2 linked regions of the Pseudobacteriovorax antillogorgiicola genome follow. The protein of the gene in region 2 binds, or shares a complex with, the protein of the main gene of each other region. Links are inferred from orthologs where the notes say so. Each region holds a gene or a part of one and is shown on either strand. Other genes may lie near its edges.

What was found.
Region 1: the proteins of secY (region 2) and secA are in contact, whole or in part, in a crystal structure (PDB 3DIN), measured with the Thermotoga maritima proteins. The link is inferred for Pseudobacteriovorax antillogorgiicola from one-to-one orthologs. Residues at the interface, in WP_004081795.1 of Thermotoga maritima: Glu108, Gly109, Glu110, Glu111, Ala236, Glu237, Arg238, Arg239, Ile240, Thr241, Ile242, Gln243, Tyr244, Ala245, Arg246, Arg247, Val248, Thr249, Gly250, Arg251, Arg252, Val253, Tyr254, Gly256, Ala257, Ser258, Thr259, Tyr260, Leu261, Pro262; in WP_004082002.1 of Thermotoga maritima: Glu261, Ala262, Arg263, Lys300, Ala301, Arg302, Thr303, Ile304, Ile305, Leu323, Tyr324, Asp325, Pro326, Val329, Ser330, Tyr333, Ile336, Lys340, Phe345, Val349, Glu363, Phe364, Tyr374, Ser375, Gly376, Gly377, Glu393, Ile395, Thr482, Ser483.

What each region holds. Positions count from the first base shown.
Region 1 is NZ_FWZT01000001.1:382,764-387,423, forward strand. The notes cover bases 1,276-4,447. They hold secA (preprotein translocase subunit SecA), read left to right. Parts: upstream 1,276-1,613; coding sequence 1,614-4,247; downstream 4,248-4,447. Other genes in these bases: B9N89_RS01935 (M23 family metallopeptidase), read left to right, coding at 1,276-1,424; B9N89_RS01945 (hypothetical protein), read left to right, coding at 4,342-4,447. Outside these bases: B9N89_RS01930 (Stp1/IreP family PP2C-type Ser/Thr phosphatase), read left to right, coding at 1-462; more of B9N89_RS01935, read left to right, coding at 480-1,275; more of B9N89_RS01945, read left to right, coding at 4,448-4,660. UniProt on the Escherichia coli protein: Required for protein export, interacts with the SecYEG preprotein conducting channel.
Region 2 is NZ_FWZT01000001.1:192,799-195,690, forward strand. It holds secY (preprotein translocase subunit SecY), read right to left. Parts: upstream 2,162-2,892; coding sequence 839-2,161; downstream 1-838. Other genes in the region: infA (translation initiation factor IF-1), read right to left, coding at 1-68; B9N89_RS00965 (adenylate kinase), read right to left, coding at 204-842; rplO (50S ribosomal protein L15), read right to left, coding at 2,164-2,607; rpmD (50S ribosomal protein L30), read right to left, coding at 2,624-2,809; rpsE (30S ribosomal protein S5), read right to left, coding at 2,834-2,892. UniProt on the Escherichia coli protein: The central subunit of the protein translocation channel SecYEG. Consists of two halves formed by TMs 1-5 and 6-10.

The sequences.
Region 1 (4,660 bases), 190 kb from region 2 along the record:
CATTCTCTCGAAGACCCCACACTTCGAGGTATGGGTACGACGGCAACTGCGGTTAAAATTTTCAATAATTACGCATATTTTGCCCATGTGGGTGATAGTCGGCTTTATTTGGTCCGAAAAGGTTTTATATACCAGATCACCTTCGATCACTCGTTGGTGAATGAGCAGGTGAGAGCTGGTATTTTAACCCCAGAGGAGGCGGAAGTTCATCACTTAAAGAATGTTATCACCCGTAGTGTAGGATATCAGGAAGAAGAGGACGTCGATGCCTCATGCCTCGCACTAGAGTCGGATGACTACCTCTTACTATGCAGCGATGGTCTTCATGGTAAAATAAGTGATGCAGAGCTATCGAATGCTGTCAGTCGAAACGGCTTAAACTCTGTCAATAGTATGGTAAGGCTGGCAAATGAGCGCGGAGGGGAGGATAATATTACTGCCCTCGTGGTCGAAATCGAATAATGGAGTGAGCCTACGCAATGAAGCGTTTGACAATACTAATTATCCCTGAAAATGCGAGCCAAACCAAGCAACTGAAGATCCCCAAGTTTGCCTTACGTTCCTTGGCTGTTGGGTCCCTATTTCTAACCAGTCTTTTGGGCTATTTAGTATTCGATTATATCGAACTGCGTTCGATCAGGACCTCTTACAAAAAAATACTTGCTGAAAATCAGGGACTCAAAGGCGAGGCCCGTCTTCTTATGAGCAATCTAGATGAGGTAAAAAACTCACTCCAGAGAGTTCAGGACTATAGTGAGAAACTAGGTGATCTTACCCAGCTCAAGGTTAAGAAGTTCTCTCGCAAAACGGGCATTGGCCCTCTCACCCCCGAAGAGTTTCGCTATGCCGAAAAGAATATGACCGAAAACACGGCCCAGAAGAATTTACCCCTGGGGATCGATATGGACAAACTTGTGTTTCGCTCCGTCTTCGATCGGGTCCAAAGCATTGGTAATCGTGCCAATCGCAATGCTCTTGAGATGCAAAAGCTTTTGTCGACGCTTAGCCAGCAACGCAGCCTCCTATCATCGATTCCGTCGGCCACACCAGTTGATGGCTGGATCACCTCTGGCTTCGGCCCTAGGATTTCGCCTTTCACCGGACAAAAGACGATGCATAAAGGTATTGATGTCGCCGCCCCCATGGGAACTCCCATCTACGCCCCTGCAGATGGAGTTGTGATCTTCAGTGGGGCCAAGGCAGGCTTTGGCAACTTTATCATGATTGCACATGGCTACGGGGTTGTATCCCGCTTTGGTCACAATGCGCAGAATATGGTTCAACCCGGTCAAAAAGTCAAGAGAGGCGACCAAATCGCCACCGTTGGAATGACTGGAAGATCCACTGGACCTCACCTCCACTACGAGATTCTGGTCAATGGCAGATACTCAGACCCCAAGAAATTCATCCTGGATATCCAATAAGTCTATATTTTGACCTGCCACACCGTCAATAACCCTTAAAGTTCTTTAATGGTTCTCGACCTATAGTCACATTGTTAGTAAATGTGGATTTTGGGTTTTTTTTCTCGCCACGCAGCAAGTATACTTACCAGCGTTTTAGTGAGTCTAAACAACATACAAGAAGAGCATCATAAATAAAACGAGACAAGCATGTTAAATCTGGCCAAGAAAATCTTTGGGACTAAAAACGATCGGGAACTCAAGCGATATCGTATGATCGTCGACGACATTAACAAACTAGAATCAAGTTTGGAGAAGCTGAGCGACGACGAGCTACGGCAAAAGACCCAAGAGTTCAAAGACAAACTGGCTAAAGGGGCAACTCAGTACGATATCTTACCAGAAGCTTTCGCCACAGTCCGCGAGGCTTCGAAGAGAACCCTTGGCATGCGCCACTTTGATGTTCAGATGGTTGGTGGTATCGCGCTGTTCGAAGGACGTATCGCTGAGATGAAAACTGGTGAAGGTAAAACCCTCACAGCAACCCTTCCTGTGTATTTACATGCCTTGTCAGGCAAAGGCGCCCACGTGGTGACCGTCAATGACTACCTGGCTTCGACTCAATCAGAAGAAATGGGCCAGCTTTACGGCTTCCTTGGAATGACTACGGGCCTGATCGTTCATGGACTCAATGATGAGCAACGTCGCGAAGCCTATCACTCAGATATTACCTACGGGACCAATAACGAATTCGGTTTTGACTACCTCAGAGATAATATGAAAACCGATCTCGGCCGCTATGTGCAGCGAGATCACAACTTCTGTATCGTCGATGAGGTTGACTCCATCCTTATCGACGAGGCGCGAACGCCTCTCATCATCTCTGGCCCTGCAGAAACCAACACCGAAATCTATGCAACGGTCAATGCGACAATTCCTGGCTTGCAAAAGGATAGCGACTATATAGTCGACGAAAAGTCGCGGAACGTTTCTCTAACAGAAGATGGCATCAGCAAGCTTGAGAAAAGGCTGCGGGTTGAAAATCTTTACGATCCATCTAACATTGAGTACCTCCACCACGTTCAGCAAGCTCTGAAGGCCCATGTAGTCTTTAAGAAGGACGTTGATTATGTTGTCCGTGATAATAAAGTCATCATCGTTGATGAGTTCACCGGACGATTGATGCCTGGTCGACGTTACTCTGATGGCCTTCATGGTGCACTGGAAGCCAAAGAGCATTTACCCGTTGAAAACGAGACCCAAGTTCTCGCTTCGATTACCTTTCAAAACTATTTCCGACTCTACAGTAGCCTCGCTGGTATGACTGGTACTGCTGATACTGAGGCGGTTGAATTTAAGAAAATCTATGAGCTTGACGTTGTTGTCATCCCCACGAACAAACCCATCGCTCGTCAGGATGATCAAGATGAGATCTACCGCACAGCACGGGAGAAGTTCAATGTGATCGCCGACGAGATTGCTAAGGCTCAAAAGCAAGGCCAGCCGGTCCTTGTGGGTACCGTATCGGTTGAGAAATCAGAGTTATTGGCGTCGCTACTACGCCAACGCAATATTCCCCACGAGATCCTTAACGCGAAAAACCATGGCCGTGAGGCGTCAATCATTGCTAACGCGGGCCAAAAGGGAAATGTCACAATCTCCACAAACATGGCCGGCCGAGGTACTGACATTAAGCTCGGTGAAGGGGTTTCAGCGGTAGGCGGACTTTTTGTTATCGGTACCGAACGCCATGAGTCGCGACGTATCGATAATCAGCTTCGTGGTCGTTCTGGACGTCAAGGTGACCCTGGTCGCAGTAAGTTCTTCCTTTCTCTCGAAGACGATCTCATGAGAATCTTCGCCTCCGACCGACTGTCAGCAATTATGAGCAGGCTCGGCATGAAGGAAGGGGAAGCGATTATTTCTCCCATGGTTACAAGAGCCATCGAAAAAGCTCAAAAACGTGTGGAAGAGCAAAACTTTTCCAGCCGAAAACACGTCCTTGAGTACGACGATGTCATGAATCAGCAGAGAAAAGTGGTCTATGGTCGTCGCCGTAACATCTTGGACGGTACGGTTGACTTATCCTTCATGAAAGACTCCGTCGAGGGAATCACAGAGGGTATATGCGCAAAGTACTCTCCTGAGCTTACCAATCAGCCGTCGTATGATATGAAGGCCATTCAAGAAGAGCTCAGCAACGAATTCCATATGGATTTAGATCTCAATATCGATGCCGAAGATGCAAGTATGGACGCTCTCCTTCATGCAACACAGGAAATCGTCCTTAAGCACTACAATGACAAGAAACTCAAGGTTAGCGAAGATATCATGAAAAAGGTGGAAGCCTTTGTTTATCTTCAAATTCTTGACCAAACTTGGAAAGATCATCTCCGGGCGATGGATCAATTGCAAGACAATGTTCGCTTGCGTGGCTATGCACAGCGAGACCCACTTCAAGAATACAAAAAAGAGGCTTTCAATCTATTCGAAAGCATGATGGGCCGCATTGAAGACGAGACAACTCTAGCACTTGTACGGATGCCTCCACCGGAGCTAGCCACAGAGCAAGATTTGGAAGTCGAAGAGCCCGACACAACGCAAATGAACTTCGCACACCCTGAAGCTGGCCCCGCACAAGCGGCTCCTGCTCCAAGTGGCAATGCAGAAGATGATGGCATGATCTACCATGGCTCTCGTTCAGGGCATGTCGAGACCGAGCCAAAAGCTCAACCATTTAAGCGGGATCTGGATAAAATTGGGCGCAATGATCCTTGTCCCTGTGGTTCTGGCAAAAAATTCAAGAAGTGTCACGGTCGCCCCGGAGCTGAACCTCTCGCCTAGGGGCAAGCTCATACAGATGGAAAATTAAAAGCCAAGCTTACGAAAGCTTGGCTTTTTTGTCATAATAAGCACTGAATGTCACGGGGAGGAGCTGGTGAAGCGGGTTTTTGAATTTATCCCAACGGACCATGATATCATCGTCTCACGTACCTTGGTCATGGTTCATCAGGCCATTGATGCAGCGTTCCCGAATGCTGCACCCGCATCACAAAGATTTGCAAAAACTGCTTTTGGGGGCGATGAACCTACCCTCACCCAAGGTGTTGGTGGAGGAGAGTGGGCTCAGATCAATATGGAAGACACCGCTCCCAAGAAGAAACTCTATGTTTCCGAAGAATCCGTGCTTCCCGAAGACGAACCAACACTTTCAAAAGAACTATTTCAGCAGAAACTCTGGAAGCAGAGCTTGATTG
Region 2 (2,892 bases):
TTGAACATTGCATTCGGTAGAGGTTCTTTTACGACACCTTCCACTTCTATAACATCTTCTTTTGCCATATCTTCCGCTCTAACCTGTTTGAAAATTTAGGAAAAGACCCTATCTTTAATCAGAGCTGCGACACTCTACACCGTTAAAAACGGATGGGCAAGCCTTGATTAACAAATTCTATAAGCCACGATTACCGTTGCTATTTATAGGCTCTGGATCGCTTTGGAGATGCGTTCAAACACCTCTTCAGTAGACCCGTTGCCATCGACCCGAACATAAAGGCCTTCGCCCTGATAAAAGTCTAGGACCGGCTTCGTCTCATTTTCGTATACATCGAGCCGAACCCGAACCTTCTCCTCGTTATCATCAGGTCTCTGCTGCAGCTGTCCACCGCAGCGATCGCAAACCCCTTCAACCTTTGGAGGGCTGAAGTTCACATGAAACGAAGCACCACAATTCCCGCACGTCCTTCGGCCACAGAGCCGACTCATGAGAACGTCGCTATCGACATCCAAGTGAAGCGCAGCTTTTACGGGATACTGCTCTTTCAGAGTCTTGAGTGTTTCTGCCTGACTTAGATTCCTGGGGTAGCCATCCAGAAGAATCTTCTCCTCTGTAGTTGCAGCTAGCTCAGCCTTCAAAATATCGAGCAGAACATCGTCGGGAACCAGTTTGCCAGCTGACATTAGCTCGCTTGCTTTCTTCCCAACTTCCGTACCCAACTTGATCTGCCGACGCAATGCGTCGCCAGTTGATATCTTCCGAAACCCCTGCTTCTCTACTAATAGATCTGCTTGGGTTCCCTTACCAGCACCAGGGGCGCCAGTGATAACTACAATCATCGTCTCGCACCCCGTCGTCGTGGACTACCCTGCTTCATAAAAGCTTCATACCGTAAGGACTGACGATGAGCGTCAATTTGCCTAAAGGTTTCGAGTGCCACCCCAACGATAATCAAAAGACTTGTCCCACCGAAGTAGAACTGCACGTTGAAACGATCTGTTATGATCGACGGTACCAGACAGATCGCAGCTAGATAGATAGCCCCTGTCAACGTCAACCGGTTTATGACGCGACCCAAAAAGTCTGCAGTCTTAGCCCCTGGTCGAATACCAGGAATGTAGCCACCGTGCTTCTTAAGGTTCTCAGCTATGTCATCTGGCTTAAATTGAATCGACGTGTAGAAGAACGCGAAGAAGACAATCAAAGCAAGGTAAACGACATTATAAAGCCAACCACCCGGGATAAAAACGGTATTTAGAAAATTAGCAACTGGGCTACCCTCTAAAACTTGGGCTGCTGTAACTGGAATTTGAAGCAAGGAGCTCGCAAAAATTGGTGGAATGACGCCCGCAGTGTTCACTCTGATCGGTAGATGAGAGGTTTGTCCCCCGTAAACTCTTTTTCCGACCTGCCGCTTTGCGTATTGAATCGGAACTTGCCTTGCGCCTTGCTCAATGAAAACAACCCCAGCTGTTATCACAACGACGATAACCAGAAGGATTATGATCTGGAGAGCTTCCATTTCTGCCGTGTTGTACTTGCTATAAGTATTGGTAATTACTGAAGGAAGACCAGCAACGATTCCGGCAAAAATGATTAGTGAAATGCCGTTGCCGACACCTCGTTCCGTGATCTGCTCACCAATCCACATCACCAAAGCAGTACCTGCAGTAAGACTGAGTGCTGTAAACAGCAACCACCCCATTCCTGGGTCCACAACCAGCGAACCACCGCCAAATTCAGCGGTGGATAGCGTTCTTGCGATCATAAAACCCTGAATCACTGCAAGCAAAATTGTCCCGTAGCGGGTGTACTGAGTGATCTTTTTTCGCCCAGCTTCACCTTCTTTCGAAAGTGCCTCTAAATGAGGGACCACAACTGTCAAGAGCTGGGCTATGATGGACGCGGAAATATACGGCATCACTCCCAAGGCGAAAATACTAAACCTCTCGAGGGCTCCACCAGAAAACATGTTGATCATTCCGAAGGCGTTTGCTCCCTGGCTTTGGAAAAACTCCCCAAGCCTCGCTGCATCAACGCCTGGAATCGGCACGTGAACACCGATTCGGTATAAAGCTAAAAAACCAAGAGTAAAAAGTATCTTCTTCTGGAGATGATTCAAGCTCATCTCCTGAAGTGACGACGTCCGCTGTGCCACGATTAGATCTCCTCGACTTTACCGCCTGCCTTCTCAACTGCTGCTTTTGCGGAAGCACTGAACTTCTGAACATTAATTGTCAGTGCTTTTTCTAGAGTTCCGCGTCCGAGTAACTTGACGGGACATCCGGGCTTTCGTAATAGACCAGCTTTATCTAAAACTTCTGGCGTAATGGTAGACCCGGCCTCAAACCTGTTTAGGCTGTCCAAGTTTATGGGATTATACTCAATTCGGAAAGGGTTTTTGAACCCTCTCTTAGGCAGACGTCTGTACAAAGGCATTTGACCACCTTCGAAACCAGGAGCAATTCCGCCACCCTTGCGAGCTTTCTGCCCTTTGTGACCCTTACCAGCAGTCTTTCCTAGACCGCTACCAGGACCACGCCCGATTCGCTTCTTTTTCTTATTAGAGCCTTTAGCGGGCGATAAATTACTTAAATCTTTCATTTAACTTGCCTCTTTCTTATTCAGAAACCAGCTCATACTCAACAAGGTGCCTCACCTTATTGACCATGCCGCGAGTGCAATTGTTATCCTTGTGCGTTCTTTCTTGGCCAATCTTACCAAGACCTAAAGCCTTAACAACCTTACGCAGGGATTCGCTGCTTCCGATGAGGCTTTTTTTCTGGCGAACTACAATCTTTGACATTTCTTTCTCCAGTATTTGAGCGAATTAGTTGCTGTGTCTTACTTGAAGAACGTCTGCAGCCTCTTTCCCTCGTCGTGCAGCGT